3 regions of the Pseudarthrobacter sp. TE3704 genome follow, and region 3 is predicted to be linked to each of the others. Evidence: predicted binding sites of a transcription regulator. Region 3 holds the regulator's gene; each other region holds the start of a gene.
The links. Region 3 encodes HrcA, which represses chaperone genes, less so after heat shock. Its sites were predicted from a motif close to TTNGCACTCGNNNNNNNCGAGTGCNAA; they were not measured.

Region 1: a site for HrcA is predicted at 4,174-4,200, ahead of ACZ9BC_RS11940 (FmdB family zinc ribbon protein). Genes of this name have one in related genera too.
Region 2: a site for HrcA is predicted at 886-912, ahead of groES (co-chaperone GroES). Genes of this name have one in related genera too.

What each region holds. Positions count from the first base shown of each region.
Region 1 is NZ_JBWCCJ010000004.1:180,021-185,650, forward strand. It holds gene ACZ9BC_RS11910 (HNH endonuclease family protein) at 1-566, opposite strand, end outside; tRNA gene ACZ9BC_RS11915 (tRNA-Ala) at 613-685, opposite strand; gene ACZ9BC_RS11920 (hypothetical protein) at 837-1,775, opposite strand; gene ACZ9BC_RS11925 (GNAT family N-acetyltransferase) at 1,857-2,477, opposite strand; gene galU (UTP--glucose-1-phosphate uridylyltransferase GalU) at 2,482-3,387, opposite strand; gene ACZ9BC_RS11935 (5-formyltetrahydrofolate cyclo-ligase) at 3,498-4,139, shown strand; gene ACZ9BC_RS11940 (FmdB family zinc ribbon protein) at 4,256-4,537, shown strand; gene ACZ9BC_RS11945 (RcpC/CpaB family pilus assembly protein) at 4,659-5,405, shown strand; gene ACZ9BC_RS11950 (AAA family ATPase) at 5,444-5,630, opposite strand, start outside.
Region 2 is NZ_JBWCCJ010000004.1:209,421-215,050, reverse strand. It holds gene ACZ9BC_RS12065 (DMT family transporter) at 1-843, opposite strand, end outside; gene groES (co-chaperone GroES) at 1,069-1,362, shown strand; gene groL (chaperonin GroEL) at 1,440-3,050, shown strand; gene ACZ9BC_RS12050 (dihydrofolate reductase family protein) at 3,119-3,718, opposite strand; gene ACZ9BC_RS12045 (dihydrofolate reductase family protein) at 3,718-4,329, opposite strand; gene ACZ9BC_RS12040 (ATP-dependent DNA ligase) at 4,398-5,630, shown strand, end outside.
Region 3 is NZ_JBWCCJ010000002.1:343,114-348,743, reverse strand. It holds gene ACZ9BC_RS05585 (DUF4870 domain-containing protein) at 1-151, opposite strand, end outside; gene ACZ9BC_RS05580 (DUF3097 domain-containing protein) at 271-1,122, opposite strand; gene hrcA (heat-inducible transcriptional repressor HrcA) at 1,300-2,313, shown strand; gene dnaJ (molecular chaperone DnaJ) at 2,398-3,525, shown strand; gene ACZ9BC_RS05565 (16S rRNA (uracil(1498)-N(3))-methyltransferase) at 3,528-4,307, shown strand; gene ACZ9BC_RS05560 (GerMN domain-containing protein) at 4,294-5,208, opposite strand; gene ACZ9BC_RS05555 (PhoH family protein) at 5,604-5,630, shown strand, end outside.

The DNA of each region.
Region 1 (5,630 bases), on a different contig from region 3:
TTGTTCGGCGGAAGCCACGTCGCGGCGTCCTTGTCACCCTTGGCACTGTTGGTGGGTCCGTCTGCTGCCATCAGGTTCAAGGGGTCATTGGCGAGTTGCCGCCGGTCTTCGTCGCTGAGTTGCCGGGCTCCCTTCTGCCAGGCATCGGAGAGGGCAACGATGTGGTCGATCTGGACCGCCGTGCTGGTGTCCTGGCCGCGGACAAAACTGATGGTGGTGCCGGTGTACTTGTCGGCCAACGTGCCGGTGGCCACCACACAGTTCCGGGTGCCGGGCTTGAACGTCTCATCCTCCAGGTCGCGGGCGAGGATGTCGTTGCGGGTATCGCAGCCGTTGCGGTCCACATCCGCCCATGCGGGCCCAAACTCGTCGCGGCTGTAGCCGGTCTTCGGTGCGCGGCCCTTGACCGGAATGGTTTCCAGCCGGGCCAGGGCGGCAGCGGCTTCTTCAGGGTTGGCTGACGACGGCGATGCCTGGGCTGCAGCATCACAGCCGGCGAGAGTGCCTGCTAAGAGAAGACTGGTGAGAACGGCCATGGACCTGGCAGCGGAGAAATTAATTGTCATGTTCCTTCACGGGTGCGGCGCGCCCGTGGTCTGGCCGTGCATTGTGTGGAGCTAAGGAGATTCGAACTCCTGACCTCTTCGATGCGAACGAAGCGCTCTACCAACTGAGCTATAGCCCCGGAAGTGGCCGCCCTCGCGGTGCGGGTGCGGAACCGGTGACCCTAGGCTACAAATTTTCCCCGCTCAATGCCAACCGGCGCGCCAACAGATACGGATCGCAAGGTGATTGCCGGCGTCGGGCATTGCATCGCGCCCCGCGGCACGTGCTTCCTAGGCGCGGCGGCGCTGCAGGACGTCGTCGAGGTTACTGAGGGCGCTCTGCGCCTTGCTGAGCTGCTGGTCTTCGGCTACCGCGGGGGCAGACGGCGGAGCGGCTGCCGTACCCTGCTTCAGGGAGGGCTTGCCCACGGCTTTCGGGGCCGCAGGCAACGCAAGCGGTTCGGGCTCCGGGCGCTCAGCCTTGGCGGCTTCCACGTACACGGGCTTGGGAACCTCAACGGGCTCCCAGGGAGTGCTTGAAGGAGTTTTCGACGCCGCTGCTGCCGCACTGGCATCACCTGCAGCCACGGCCACGGCGAGGGCTGCCGCGCGAAGTTCCTGTGCTGTGAGCTGCTGGGCCTTAGGCTGGTGCGCCTCGGCGTCAAAAAGGGGGCTTTCCCGGCGGGCAGGAGCAACTTCAGGCTTGGGCGGGATGTGCTCGGTGGCATCAGGCCGCCGTACCGGTGCACTCATTGCCGAGCGAAAGGCCGCATCGACTTTCGCCTTACGGTCCCGGACAGCCAGCCAGCGCAGAATGGCGACGGAGGCCGCGGTCAGCGCTGCGCAGGTCAGCGGGAGGACAGGCGAGCCAAGCCCGAAGGGCAACAGCACTCCGGAGACAAGCGCCGTCAGCAGGGACAGAAACCCGACGAGAGCCAGGGCGGTACGGCCATAGCGGATGTGGAAATGGCCCGAAGGTGCGGAGCTGCCAGCATTGGAAGCCGGTCCGGCGCTCTTCCTGGTTTCCATTGCTTTCTCCTGCTGGGCGGCGATTTTCAGTACCAAACCGGCTGGTGGTTCGGGTCTTTCGTCGGCTGGTGCGTCTGCCGGAAAGTCACCGGCGGGCTGGAACTGGTGCCGGCGGTTCCGGAGGACGTACGGGGCAACCCACACAATCCAGAGCACGACGGCAACCACAAGGATCACTGAGCTGCTAAGGGGGAAGTCCACACTCAAAACCGTATGAGCATCACATGGTATGGCGCCGCATTAGCTTCGGTGTGTCGCGGCCCGGCTCGCAAATGAGTGGATTTATGACGGGCGGGACGCCAGCCACCGGCGGAGCAGGCCGTCCGGAACTTCCTCGGACGTCAGTGCGAAGGACCGGTGATCAGCCCAGTCGCCGTTGATGTGCAGGTAGCGGGGACGGTACCCCTCGTCCCGGAAACCCAGCTTCTCCACCACCCGCAGGCTGGGCCCGTTTTCCGGCCGGATATTGATTTCCATCCGGTGCAGTCCGAGCGTCTGGAAACAGTGGTCGGTGACGAGCGCCACCGCAGTCGGGGCGATGCCCCGCCCGGCTTTCGCCTGGTCCACCCAGTACCCCAGGGTCGCCATCATGGCTGATCCCCACACGATGGACGAGACGGTCAGCTGGCCGATGATGGCCGGGTTCCTGCTGCCTGGCACGCGCTCGGTAATGACGAACGGCAGCGCAGTGGCCTGGGCCGCCTGCGCGTTCAGGGAGCGCACCATCTGCCGGTAGTCCGGCAGGCCTCCCCGCGGGTCCGGGTTGGACGCTTCCCACGGCGCCAGCCACTCCGTGTTGCGGGAACGGACTTCAGTCCACTCTTTTTTGTCCCGGTACCGGATGGGGCGCAGGACCAGGTCGCCACATTCCAGGGTTACGGGCCAGATAGGGCCAAGGCGCATGGTGCTACTTGGAAAGGCCGCTGATGAAGCCCGGCAGCCACTCCCGCAGGCCAGGGCCCAGATCGTCACTGTCGATGGCGAGCTGGACGCACGCTTTCAGGTAGCTCAGCTTGTCGCCTGTATCGTACCGGCGCCCGCGGAACACCACGCCGTAGACGCCGTGGCCTTCACCGTCACCGGTGGCCAGTTCCTGCAGCGCGTCCGTCAGCTGGATCTCGCCGCCACGCCCCGGACCGGTGCGCTCAAGGACTTCGAAGACGGCCTGGTGCAGCACGTAACGGCCAATCACGGCCAGGTTGGACGGTGCTTCGTCGGGGGTGGGCTTCTCCACCAGGCGGTTGATCCGCACGTACCCTTCGCCGTCGATCTCCTGGATATCAGCGCAGCCGTAGGCGCTGATCTGTGAGGGTTCCACTTCGATAAGCGCCACGACGGAGCCCCCGGTTTTGGCCTGCACGTCGATCATGGTGCTGAGCAGTTCATCCCGGGCATCGATGAGGTCGTCGCCCAAAAGGACGGCGAATGCCTCGTCGCCAACATGCTGCTTGGCGCGAAGCACTGCGTGGCCCAGGCCATTGGGGTCGCCCTGGCGCACATAGTGGATGTCACCGAGGTTGCTGGCCGCCTGAATGGACGCGAGCTTTTCGTTGTCACCCTTGTCCGCCAGCGTGGACTCCAGTGCGGGGACGCGGTCAAAGTGGTCCTCCAGCGCCCTCTTGTTCCGTCCCGTGATCATCAGGACATCGTTGAGACCCACGTGGACGGCTTCCTCAACCACGTATTGGATGGCAGGCTTGTCCACTACGGGAAGCATTTCCTTGGGCATGGCCTTGGTGGCAGGAAGGAACCTGGTACCCAGCCCGGCAGCGGGGATGACGGCTTTGCGAACTCTCGGGTTACTGGTACTCACCGGACTAATCTAACGTCAGCGTCAAGCATTCAGTAATCAAAGGACGGGCCGCCACCTGCCTGGGGGCGCCACGGAAACCGCCGAACGGCGGGCAAGGGAGGACATGCACCATGCCGGAAAAGACGAACACGAGGCACGCCTTCGACGCTGCCGCCAAGGACGGCATCCGCACAGAGCACCGGCGGCGGAGGGCAACACTGACTCCCGCCGGCCTGGAGGCCGCCGGGGCTGCCCTCGCCGTCCATGGTGCTGCGTGGGCTGAATCCCTGTCCGGCGGGAAGCCGGCCACGTTCTGCGTGTACCTGGGCATCGGCGTGGAACCGCCCACCCTTCCCCTGATCACCGCCCTGCACGGTAACGGCCACAAGGTCCTGCTTCCCGTCTGCGAACCCGGCAGGGAACTCAGCTGGGTTTTCTGGAGCCCGGAAGCTGCGTTTGAGCGCAGCAAGTATGCGCCCATCCTGGAACCTGCCGGGCCCCGGCACGGACCCGACGTGGCGGGCGAAGCGGCGGCACTGTTCATCCCGGCAACCGCGGTGGATCTTGAAGGCAACAGGGTGGGCCAGGGCGGCGGCTACTATGACAAGTTCCTTGGTCACCTTGCGACCGCCGGGAAGGAAATTCCGCTCGCCGCTGTTATCTACGACGATGAACTGCTTCCGGCCGGGCACATTCCCGCTGAAGAGTTCGACCGTCCCGTACCCGCCGTGCTGGCACCGTCCGGGCTCAGGTCGCTCGCCAGCGGAGTGTAAGCCCAGGTGGCGGGGGCGCCGGAGGATGATAGAATTAGCACTCAGGCCCTGCGACTGCTAATGGATTACCAGGTGGCAGCACGGGACCTCTCGTTTGCCCAAGAGGAGGAGCACCAGTGCCAACATATGCTTACGCCTGCAAGGATTGCGGCCATGCCTTCGATATTGTCCAGTCTTTCTCGGACAGCTCATTGACGTCGTGCCCCGAGTGCGAGGGCACCCTGCGCAAGAAGTTCAACAGCGTGGGCGTCGTGTTCAAGGGCTCGGGCTTTTACCGCACCGACTCCCGCGATTCCAAGGGCAGCACGGTGTCGGCAGCTCCCGCGGCGCCTGCGTCCACCGCACCCGCTCCCGCAGCTGCCCCCGCGGCCTCCGTTCCGGCGGCTGCCGCCAGCTGATTCAGCGTCCGCCATGTCGACGGCGGCCCCGCGCCTTGTGACTGGACGTCCCCTTCGGACGTTGTCCACATAGGCGCGGGGCCGCTGTCGTTTGCTTTCCCGGCGCCCTTAGCGTGGGGTCATGCCTGCACATCCGCTTCGCGCCCGCCGGGACACCCCCGGGTTCCTCCACCGCAACCGGAGGCCCCGTTCGTCCGGCCGTTCCGGGACCAGCCGCCCGGCTGCGAGACTCGCTGGATGGCTGAGCCGCAACCGGCGCCTTGCCGTCGCACTGCTTCTGTGCGCGGCGGCAGCACTCACGGTCCACCAGCTGACTCCGGCACCGGTTTACACCGTGACCGCACTGGCTGCCGCCCGGGACCTGCCTGCCGGGTCAGCCATGGCGGCGGCAGACCTTGCTGAAGTACAGGTGCCGCCGGGCATGCTGGCGGACGGGTTCCTCCGCGACCAGGCCGAGGCGGCCGGGAAACAACTGGCAGCTCCGCTGCGCAAGGGCCAGTTGCTGACGGATGCCCAGCTGGTGGGTCCCGGCCTGCTGACGGGCAGCGCGCCGGGCTCAGCAGCCGTTCCCTTGAGGATGGCCGATCCCTCGTCCATCCAGCTGGTGTCCCCCGGCCAGCTGGTCAACGTGGTGCTGACAGCAGCGAACGGCTTCGACCAGCAGGAACCTTCGGAAGTCCTTGCATCCGGTGTGCCGGTGCTGTGGACGTCCACAAAGGGCGGCCAGGGCGGGCAGGGCGGGCAGTGGCTCGGAACCCAGGAGACCGACGGCCTGATTGTGGTGGCCGCCGATGCAGCACAGGCAGCCCGGCTCGCCGGGGCGTCAACCCAGGGCAAACTGTTTTTCGTCCTGGTGGGACCTCCCTGACCGGCCGCATAAACCCGCTCCAGAGCTACCGCTCGGCGTCAGCCCCAGTGCGGCGGCTTCTGTTCCTTCAGCCAGGCATCGTGGTCATCCTCGCGGTCGCCCCAGGCGCGGGGATCGTCTTCCGACGCCGTCCTGGGCAGGATTCCTTCGGTACCACCCTGCGCGGACCCGGGAGCCGGAGCAGCCGCGGTGTCAGCCGATGCCGGCCCGCCGTCGGCAGCGCTG
Region 2 (5,630 bases), on a different contig from region 3:
GCTGGTCAGCAGGACCCCTGATATCACCAGGAGCCCGCCCAACACCTGCGCCGTGGTGATGGGCTGGCCCAGCAGCACGGTGATGATGGCGGTGAAGACGGCAATCAGGTTCAGGTAGTTGCCGGCATTGGCCGCAGAGGTCCGCTTGAGTGCCAGGTTCCACAGCAGGTAGGAGCCCAGCGAGGGGAACAGGGCGATGAACGCCAGGGACCAGCCTTCGGCCGGAGTGGACGGCAGTCCGGCCCCGGTTGCTGCCGCGATGGGTGCCAGGACCACGGCCGCCATTGCCACCTGCACGGCCGTTGCGGTAATGGCGGGGAGGGCAAGCCGCCTGGCGACGATCGTGTAGAAACCCCAGACGGTGATGGCTGCCACAATCAGCAGCTCTCCGGTGTTGATGGAAAAGGTCAGCAGGCGGGCCACGTCGCCGCCTGTCAAAACCATCAGCACGCCGGCCAGGCCCAGCGCGATGCCCAGCCAGCTCGCCGGGCGCGGCCGGTCCTTGAGCAGGACCACGGCCAGCACCATGATCAAGGCGGGGTTGGCCGCCGTCACCAGGGAAGCGTTCAGGGCCGACGTGTGCTGCAGTGCGCTGTACAGCAGCAGGGTGTAGCCGCTCATGCCCAGAGCGCTCAGCAGCAGCAGTACCGGCCAGCGGCGCAGCACGGCGCGCCAGTCCGGCCGGTCAACGGCCTGCGCCAGCAGGAGCAGCGGCACCGCGGCCAGGGCCCAACGCCAGAAGGTCAGCTGCAACGGCTCCATGGTCTGCATCGCGGCTTGGCCCACCACGAAGTTTCCGGCCCAGAACAGGTTCGCAAGGATCAGGTATACAGCGGCTCGCACCGCTTCAATGTACACGCCGCCGTGTACGCGGATGACGAAACGCTGGCACTCGCCTTGACCGAGTGCTAACCCGCACATAGAGTCTTCATTAGCACTCTCCCTAGGAGGGTGCTAACACATGAAGAGCTGCCAGCCAGGCTGCTGCCGGCACCGCGACGACGGTTTGCCAGCCAGGGCGGAAAGCTTTCCAGTCCACGAATTTGCTGACGAAAAGGAGAGGTCCGAGTGTCGGTCTCTATTAAGCCTCTTGAGGATCGTATTGTTGTCCGCCCGCTCGAAGCCGAGCAGACCACGGCTTCCGGCCTGGTCATCCCGGACTCCGCACAGGAGAAGCCGCAGGAAGGCGAAGTTGTTGCAGTTGGCCCCGGCCGCTTTGAGGATGGCAACCGCGTTCCTGTCGACGTAGCCGTCGGCGACGTCGTCATCTACTCCAAGTACGGCGGAACCGAAGTCAAGACCGGCGGCACCGAGTACCTCGTGCTGTCCGCCCGCGACGTCCTGGCGATCGTCGTAAAGTAACTCTCCGGATCCCCGTGCCGCTGGTCATGCTCTCTGCTGGTCAGCTGCGCGGGGTTCTGTCTTGAAAGGACAAAACCATGGCAAAGCAGCTTGCGTTTAACGACGCTGCCCGCCGGTCTCTTGAAGCCGGCATCGACAAGCTCGCCAACACCGTCAAGGTGACGCTCGGCCCCCGCGGCCGCAACGTTGTCCTGGACAAGAAGTGGGGCGCGCCCACCATCACGAACGACGGCGTCACCATCGCCCGCGAAGTCGAGCTGGACGACCCGTACGAAAACCTTGGCGCACAGCTGGCCAAGGAAGTAGCCACCAAGACCAACGATGTTGCCGGCGACGGCACCACCACCGCCACGGTCCTGGCCCAGGCGCTGGTCAAGGAAGGCCTGCGCAACGTAGCTGCCGGCGCTGCTCCCGGCCAGATCAAGCGCGGCATCGAGGTTTCCGTCGAAGCCGTCGCTGCACGCCTGCTGGAGAATGCCCGTCCCGTTGAAGGCACCCAGGTTGCCAACGTTGCGGCCATCTCGGCGCAGAGCGATGAGATCGGCGAGCTCCTGGCCGAGGCCTTCGGTAAGGTGGGCAAGGATGGTGTGATCACCATCGAGGAATCCTCCACCACGCAGACCGAACTGGTCCTCACCGAGGGCATGCAGTTCGACAAGGGCTACCTGTCCCCGTACTTCGTCACCGACGCGGAACGCCAGGAAGCAGTCCTCGAGGACGCCCTCATCCTGATCAACCAGGGCAAGATCTCCTCGATCCAGGAATTCCTGCCGCTGCTGGAGAAGGCGCTGCAGAGCTCCAAGCCGCTGTTCATCATCGCCGAGGACGTCGACGGCGAGGCCCTGTCCACGCTGATCGTCAACCGCATCCGCGGCACCCTCAACGTGGTGGCCGTCAAGGCTCCGGGCTTCGGCGACCGCCGCAAGGCCATGCTGCAGGACATCGCCACCCTCACCGGTGCGCAGGTTGTTTCCCCGGAACTGGGCCTGAGCCTGGACTCCGTTGGCCTTGAGGTGCTGGGTACCGCCCGCCGCATCACGGTCACCAAGGACAACACCACCATCGTGGACGGCGCCGGCGCTGCCGAGGACGTTGCTGCACGCGTTGCCCAGCTCCGTGCCGAGCTGACCCGCACCGACTCCGACTGGGACCGCGAAAAGCTCCAGGAGCGCCTGGCCAAGCTGGCCGGCGGCATCGGTGTCATCAAGGTTGGCGCAGCCACCGAGGTTGAGCTGAAGGAAAAGAAGCACCGCATCGAAGATGCTGTTTCCTCCACCCGCGCCGCCCTCGAAGAGGGCATCGTGGCCGGTGGCGGTTCCGCCCTGATCCACGCGCTGAAGGCCCTCGACGAGGACCCGGCCGTCAAGGCACTCGAAGGCGACGCCGCCGCTGCAGTGGGCATCGTCCGCCGCGCGCTGGTCCAGCCGCTGCGCTGGATCGCCCAGAACGCAGGCTTCGACGGCTACGTCATCACCGCCAAGGTTGCCGAACTCGAAACCAACAACGGCTTCAACGCCAAGTCGGGCGAGTACGAGGACCTGATCGCTGCCGGCGTCATCGACCCCGTCAAGGTCACCCGTGCAGCCCTCCGCAACGCAGCCTCCATCGCTGCCCTGGTTCTCACCACCGAGACCCTGGTTGTGGAAAAGCCCGCTGAGGAAGACGAGCACGCAGGCCACAGCCACTGAGCTGCAGCCTCTGTGTAACCCGCACAAAGACCGGTCCAGCATCTGCTGGGCCGGTTTTTGTGTCTCCTTTACTTCTTGACTGCGTAGCGCACGTGCGTGGCGAACGCCGAGCTGACGGTCTTGATGATGCCGAGGTTGATGTCGTGGCTGAAGCCGTCGAACAGGCGCTTGCCGGCGCCGAGGATCACCGGTGCCGTCGAGAGCACCAGTTCGTCCACCCTTCCGGCGGCAAGCGCCTGCCGGATCACGTCCGCGCCGCCGCCGATCGATACGTCTTTGTCCCCTGCCGCCTCAATCGCCCGCGCCAGGGCTTCATCCAGCCCTGACACGAAAGTGAACCCGGACGCCGCCGCCGGCTGGTCCTGTACCCGGTGGGTGAGCACGAACAGCGGGCCGCCGAACGGGTTGGTTCCTCCCCATGCCCCTGCGGCGTCATACATGCCCCGGCCGACGATGCCGGCACCCAAGCCCGCTTCCAGCTCGTCATAGAAATCCTTATCGTTGCCCTGCATCGCGAAGTCATGTCCGCCGTCGTAGGTCCAGGGGCCGCCCATCACCCAGTAGTGCAGGCGCTCTCCGCCCTTGCCCAGGCCGTACCTGGGACCGTCGTCGGGGCCGGTGATGTAACCGTCAACCGACGTGCTGATGGCTGCGATGACCTTGGCCATTACGCGCCCTGAGTGGCCGGCATGTCCTGCGTCCTGACGTCGCCCGCGCGCTCGTAGACCAGCGACACCGATCCCTTGGGGAAGGTGCGCGCCGGCTCGGCGAGGCGGAAGGAGGCGGGGATGGTCCCGCCGTCGAAGAGGCGTTTGCCCTGCCCCAGGGTGAGCGGATAGAGCCAAAGGTGAAGGCGGTCGACCACATTTTCTTTGAGCAGTGCACGGATGAGGACGCCGCTGCCGAACATGTGCACCTCGCCGTACTCCTCACGAAGCCGGCCGGCGGCCGCGGCGTCGGGCAGCACAGTGGTGCCCGCCCACCCCGGAGCGGTCAGGCTGCTGGAAACGACGAACTTGGGGACCCGGTTGAACGTGGTGCCGACAGTGTCGGACTGCTGTGGCCAGTACGACGCGAAAATGTCGTAGGTTTTCCGGCCCAGAAGCAGGGCGTCGATGCGGCCGATCTCCGCTCCGATGGCTGCGTCGGCCTCGTCATCGGACACCGGGGCCTGCCAGCCGCCGAAGCCAAAACCTCCCTCGGTGTCCTCTTCACTGCCACCGGGCGCCTGGTAGACGCCGTCGAGCGTGATGAACAGGTTCGCGACGATGATTCCCATGCGTCCAGTCTGGAACTGCCTTCCGGAGCTGTCCATAGTGGACGGGATGGGCATGGCAAACTGGTGCCATGCTGCTCGACGAGCTCGTGACAACCACGGACGCCGTCGCGTCCACCCGCTCCCGGCTCGCGAAGGTGGACCTCCTGGCCGGCCTCCTACGCCGGCTCGAGCCCGCTGAAATCCCGGCTGCCGTTGGCATGCTCATTGCCAGGCCGCGGCAGGGCCGGGTAGGGATTGGCTGGCACGGCCTGACCGCGGCTATGGGGGAACCGGCTGCCGAACCGGGCCTGACCGTCGCCGACGTGGATGCTGCGCTGGACCGGCTGCTCGCCGCCGCAGGCGCAGGATCTGCGGCGGAGCGCGCCGCGACCCTCCGCGAGCTGACCGCGGCAGCCACCGAACGCGAGCAACCATTCATCGCCGGAGTGCTGCTCGGTGAACTGCGCACCGGTGCACTTGAGGGTGTGCTGACGGATGCCATTGCCCGCGCCGCCGACCGGCCGGTGGACTCCGTACGCCGCGCGGCAATGCTCTCCGGCGACCTGGGCGCGACCGCCCTCCTGGCGCTCACGGGCACGGCGGCCGAGCTCGAGGAGGTAGGCCTCGTCGTCGGACGTCCCGTACAGCCCATGCTCGCCGCCACTGCGGCCAGCGCCAGTGCGGCGCTGGAGGTCACCGGGGAAGCCTCCGTGGAATACAAGCTCGACGGCGCACGCATCCAGGTGCACCGCACCGGCGGTGAGGTGCGCATCTTCACCCGCACCCTGGCCGACGTGACCCACCGGCTGCCTGAGGTGGTGGACGTGGTGCGCGGGCTGCCGGTGAGCGATGTCATCCTCGACGGCGAGACCCTCGCTCTCGACGAGGACGGCGGGCCCCGGCCCTTCCAGGAGACGATGTCCCGGTTTGGGGCGGATGCGGTGCGCACCACGTTGCTGCATCCGTGGTTCTTCGACGTGCTGCACATCGACGGGCGGGACCTGCTGGAGGAACCGCTGTCCGAGCGCATCGGAGTGCTGGAGCGCATTGCCCCCGGGCACCGGATCCCGGGGGAGGTCACCGCGGATCCCGCCGTTGCGGAGAGGGTGGCACGCGATGCGTTCGCCGCGGGCCACGAGGGCGTGATGGTGAAGGCGGTGGGATCGGCCTACGCAGCCGGGCGGCGCGGTTCCAACTGGATCAAGGTGAAGCCGGTGCTCACCTACGATCTGGTGGTGCTCGCCTGTGAGTGGGGTTCGGGACGCCGCACGGGGCTGCTGTCGAACCTGCACCTCGGCGCCCTCGACCCCGCTGGCGAATTC
Region 3 (5,630 bases):
CGCAGCCGAGGATCCCGCCAAAGTGCGCCAGCGTGGCCCACTGCCGGTCCTCGCCCGCCGTCAGGGGCAGCGCATTCGCCGGGACGCCGTGGTATTCCGAGCGGCCCGCGCCGCCCTGGCTGTCCCTGTGATCACGTGCGTTTTCTGACACAGTCTGTTCCTTCGAGAGTGCAAATGGTGCGGATGCCGGTGGTTGGGTGCGGTGCCTGCCCCTTTTTCGCAGGCACCGCAGTACCAAGAATACTGGCTATCCGGGTGCTGGCTGCCCAATCAAGGAACAGTGAGGAAGTCGATCACTTCCTCAACCCGCCCCAGCAGGGATGCTTCCAGGTCTGCATAGCTGCGGACAGCCCCCAACAGCTTCTGCCATCCCAGCCCGATGTCTTCCTTCGTGGCGTGGGGCCAGCCGAAAGCGGCCAGGATCCCGGTCTTCCAGTCCTGCCCCCGTGGCACAACGGGCCACTTCTCGATGCCGAGGACAGCGGGCCGGATGGCCTGCCACACGTCCACGTAGGGATGGCCCACGATGAGCACGTTCCCCGCCGCGCCGGGAGACGCCATGACGGCATCAGCGATGCGCGACTCCTTGGAGTCCGGCACAAGGTGGTCCACGAGCACGCCCAGGCGCCGTCCCGGTCCGGGCCGGAAGTCGGCCACTGCGCCGGCCAGGTCGTCAATGCCGTGCAGGGGTTCGACGACGATGCCCTCCACCCGAAGGTCGTCTCCCCACACTTTTTCCACCAGTTCGGCGTCGTGCTTTCCCTCCACCCAGATGCGGCTTGCCTTGGCTACCTGTGCGCGATGGCCGGCAACCCGCACCGAGCCGGAGGCTGTCCTTCCGGCGGCGGGGCCGGCCGTGGCCGGACGGGGTGCTGGGGGCATGAGGCGGATTGCGCGGCCTTCGAGGAGGAAGCCGAAACCCAGCCGGAAGGTCCGTGACTTCCCGCGGCGGTCCTCGAGGACCACCACGTGCATCCCACCGGACTTTTCCACCCGGGTGACGGCGCCGACCCAACCGGACTGGACGTCCTCCAGCACCATGCCGCGCTCAACGGGCACTTCGGGCAATTGGGTCCGGACGGGCGCGGACATGTCCCGGGGCCCCCAGTTCTGGTAATCCATGGATCGACTCCGCCTAGCGCTAGATCAGTGCCACCGGAATTTCGCCCGGAGCGGTACCAATGCTAACAACGGCCCGGGGCATAATAGACTGTTAGCACTTAGGCATGTCGAGTGCTAACCCTGGTGGTGGCACGGTGCGGGCGGCACGGCCGCCCTGACCCTGGATGGAGGTGGAGTGTGAGCGAGCCACGCAAGCTGGAAGTACTGCGGGCCATCGTGGAGGACTACGTCCACTCCCGCGAGCCGGTGGGATCCAAGGCCCTGGTCGAGAGGCATCATCTCGGCGTCTCCAGTGCGACAATCCGCAACGATATGGCGGCGCTGGAGGACGAGGGCCTGATCACCGCCCCGCACACCAGCGCGGGCCGGATTCCCACCGACAAGGGCTACCGTCTGTTCGTCGACCAGATTTCGGCCGTCAAACCCCTGTCGCAGGCCGAGCGCCGGGCCATCCAGTCGTTGCTCGAGGGCTCGGACGACCTCGACGATGTCCTGGACCGGACGGTCCGCCTGCTGTCGCAGCTCACCAACCAGGTGGCGGTGGTCCAGTATCCGCACCTGAGCCGTGCCCTGATCCGGCACATCGAATTCGTCCTGCTTGCTCCCCGCAAGGTGCTGGTGGTGCTGATCGCGAACAGCGGCAAAGTGGAACAGCGGGTCATCGACGTCGGGCAGGACATGGGGGACGACGCCCTGGCCGCCTTGCGGACCCGGTTCCTGGGTTCCCTTTCAGGAACGCCGCTCGGCCAGCTGGCCCAGTCACTTCCGGCCGTGGTGTCGGCCGTCAGTCCCAGCCAGAGGCCGGCCGCTCAGGCGTTGGCCCACGGGCTGGAGGTGCTGGCGCACAGCAGCCGTGAGGACCGGATGGTGATGGCGGGAACGGCGAACCTTGCACGGTCCAACGTCGATTTCCCGCTCAGCATCGGCCCCGTCCTGGAAGCCCTTGAGGAGCAGGTGGTCATGCTGCGGCTCTTGAGCGAGATGGCGCAGGACCACCGCGGCGTGGCCGTCAGCATCGGCCGCGAGAACCCCTACGACGGCCTTTCAGAGGCGTCTGTCGTGGCCACGGGATATGGCCCGGACAGCACGGCCAAGATTGGCGTGCTGGGGCCGACGCGCATGGACTATCCCACCACCATGGCCGCCGTCAGGGCTGTTGCCCGTTACCTTTCCCGGATCCTGGGACCCTGACCGGCGGTCCCGGCGCTTAGGCCGCCGGAACCACGGGCAGGGCACCCCGCATGCAGGCAGTACAACAAGGAAGAGATACGAACTTTGAGCAGCCACTATGACGTCCTTGGAGTCTCACCGGAGGCCACCGGCGAAGAAATCAAGAAGGCCTACCGAAAACTGGCCCGGACCCTGCACCCGGACGTTAACCCGGGTGAGGACGCCGCAGACCGCTTCAAGGCAGTAACCCACGCGTACGAGGTCCTTTCCGACCCCCAAAAGCGGCGCGTCTATGACACCACCGGCAACGAAAACGGTACGGACAACGGATTCGGCGGCGGCAGCTACGCCGGCCAGGGCTTCGCGTTCCAGGACATCTTTGACACGTTCTTTGGCGCCGGCGGCTCCACCGGGCCTGCCTCCCGTGTCCGCCGCGGCCAGGACGCCCTCATCAGTGTCCGGATCGACCTCCGCGATGCGGTGTTCGGCGTCAACAAGAAACTCGAAGTGGACACCGCGGTCACCTGCCCCACCTGCGAGGGATCATGCTGCCGGCCCGGCACCCACCCCGAACGGTGTGACATCTGCGGAGGCAGCGGCCAGGTCCAGCGGGCCGTTCGCTCCATCCTGGGCCAGGTCATGACGGCTGCGCCCTGCGGCAGCTGCGAAGGCTTCGGCACCGTCATCAAGGACCCCTGCAACGAATGCAGCGGCCAGGGACGGATCCGGAGCCGCCGGTCCCTGACCATCAAGGTTCCCGCCGGCGTGGCCACCGGCACCCGGATCCAGCTCTCGGGCCAGGGCGAGGCCGGGCCCGCCGGCGGACCCTCCGGTGACCTTTACGTGGAAATCCGCGTCAACAACGACGCCACCTACGTCCGCGACGGAGACGACCTCCACGCCACGCTGAACATCCCCATGACAGCCGCAGCGCTGGGTACAGAGGTAAGCCTTGAGACCTTCGACGGGACCCAGGAAATCGACGTCAAGCCCGGAACGCAGTCCGGTGAGATCATCACCCTCCGCGGCCTCGGCGTTACCCACCTGCGCGGCTACGGCCGCGGCGACCTGAAGGTGCACCTGCAGGTTGAGACCCCCGCAAAGCTGGATGCCGCCCAGGAGGACCTGCTGCGGCAGCTCGCCAAGATGCGCGGCGAGCAGATCACCGAGGGCAAACTCGCTGCCAGCGGCGGCATGTTCGCCAAACTCCGGGACCGCCTCGGTAACCTGTAGCGGTGAGCAACCCCGTCTTCTTCACTCCCGCCGGGTCCCTGGACGGCGTCGCGCCCGCAACACGGTTCATCCTGGAAGGAGCCGAAGCCAGGCACGCTGTTGCGGTTAAACGGCTGTCACCCGGTGAAGCTGTGGACATCGTGGACGGTGCCGGCACACGGATGAGCGGACGCGTCACCGCGGCTTCTTCCGCGGCTCTGGAGGTCGAGTGCACGTCGGTGGCTGTCGAAGACCGCCCCGATGTCCGGCTGGTCCTGGTCCAGGCGCTTGCGAAGGGCGACCGGGACGAGTTGGCCATCGAAACGGCGACAGAGCTCGGAATCGACGCCGTCATTCCCTGGCAGTCCGAGCGTTCCATCGTGCGCTGGAAAGGTGACCGGGCCGCTAAAGCCCATGCCAAATGGCAGTCTGTCGTGAGCGCGGCGGCCAAGCAGGCGCGCCGGGCCTGGGTTCCCGAGGTCCGGCCCGCCGTCGACACAGCCGCCCTGTCCGGGGTGGTGGAAGCGGCCGGCCTGGCGGTCATCCTTCATGAGGACGCCGTGCGGCCACTTCGAAACGTCCTCGAAGCATGGGATGGCGCGGGGGGAGCGGTGCCCCGGGAAGTCCTCCTGATCGTGGGGCCGGAAGGCGGCATCAGCCCCCGGGAAGTCACGAAACTCTGTGACAAGGGCGCCGTGACAGCACTCCTGGGCCACCACGTCCTGCGCTCATCAACGGCCGGGCCTGCCGCCGTCGTCCTTGCCAGCGACATCCTGGGCCGCTGGAAGGCTACCGCACCTTAAAGGCCCGGGTGTCCTCGTACTGGTCCGGCTGGTCGCCCGTGCCCGCCTGGGACACCCGCAGCTCGTAGTCACCTGGCGGCAGGTTTAACGCCAGGGTGAACACCCCGGCCTGTCCCTGTTCAGCAGACGCGGTGGTCTCGCCCGTGAGGAACGGCTCCTTGGCGCCGTTGTCCCTGGACTGGAGGATCTGCCAGCGGAGCTTGCCGCCTGCCGTTGTGCTGCGCCCGGTGATCTTGACGCTGCCGCCGCCCACTTCCACGTTTTCCTGGGGGCCAATAATCCAGACGGGCGCAACAAGGCCCGCGGTCCGCGTCATCAGGGCTCCCAGCTGGATGTGGTCAAAGGCCACGTAGTCCGTATGTCCGTCCACCAGGATCCGCACCCGGATCTGCTGCCCCGAGTCGATCAGTCCTGAGCTGGCAGCCGCGGCCGTCGCCGTATACACCAGCTGCTGGATGGCCCGGGCAGCCATGTCGGCGTCGAGGTTGCTGTTGAACGCATCCTCGGACACATCAACAGTGATGACGTCCTTGCCCGAAATCGACGTGGCGAGCTGGCCCGGGTTCTGCCACGGGGTAAAAAAATCAGGGTCGAGGGGTTTGTCGGACATCATGGCCCGCAATGCCCGGGTCACCGGATTTTCCTGGTCAGGGACATCCCGGAATTCCCGGTAAAGGAAAACGCCGCTGTCGCTGCGGCCGATCCAGTACACCGGCGCCTTGTTGGAGGACTGGGTGGTTTCCAGCGGCGCGCTGGTGGATGGAGGCTGTGCGGTGCCCGAGGCGGCCGGACCTGTGAGCGGCGTGGCTGTGGGTGACGGTCCCGCTTCGGCAATGCAGCCCGTCAAGGCAGGGACGGCAACAAGGACACCGGCAAGTACAAGTGCGCGCGCGCGGCCCATGGCACGGGCGGCGCCCTTGGGCGCAGCGGTTTCCGGCACTTTTGTTGCCTGTCCTTTCCTTGCATGGAGGGCCGATCCCCGGGCGGCCTGGTGTTCCAGCTGCAGCTGGATTTCCAGCATGGCACAACGCGCGGAGCCGAAGAGCCGCGGAGCGGCACTGGCGGCCAACTGCAACGGGAACGATATGAGGCCGATATGAAGTTGATACCTTATGACGCACCGCCGCCACGGCAGGCCCTTTTGGCCCTGCAGGGCAGCCTCGCTTTATCCGGCTGGGGGATGCTCTGGCGTAAGATGGAAGGATCGCTGGACGGGGAGAACGGGCAACGGCCTCCGCGCAACAGCCCAACAACTGAACCGACCTCGAGGGGACCACAGGCCTGCGGGCCAGCACCATGACTGAATCAGCTAACGGAAAGCGC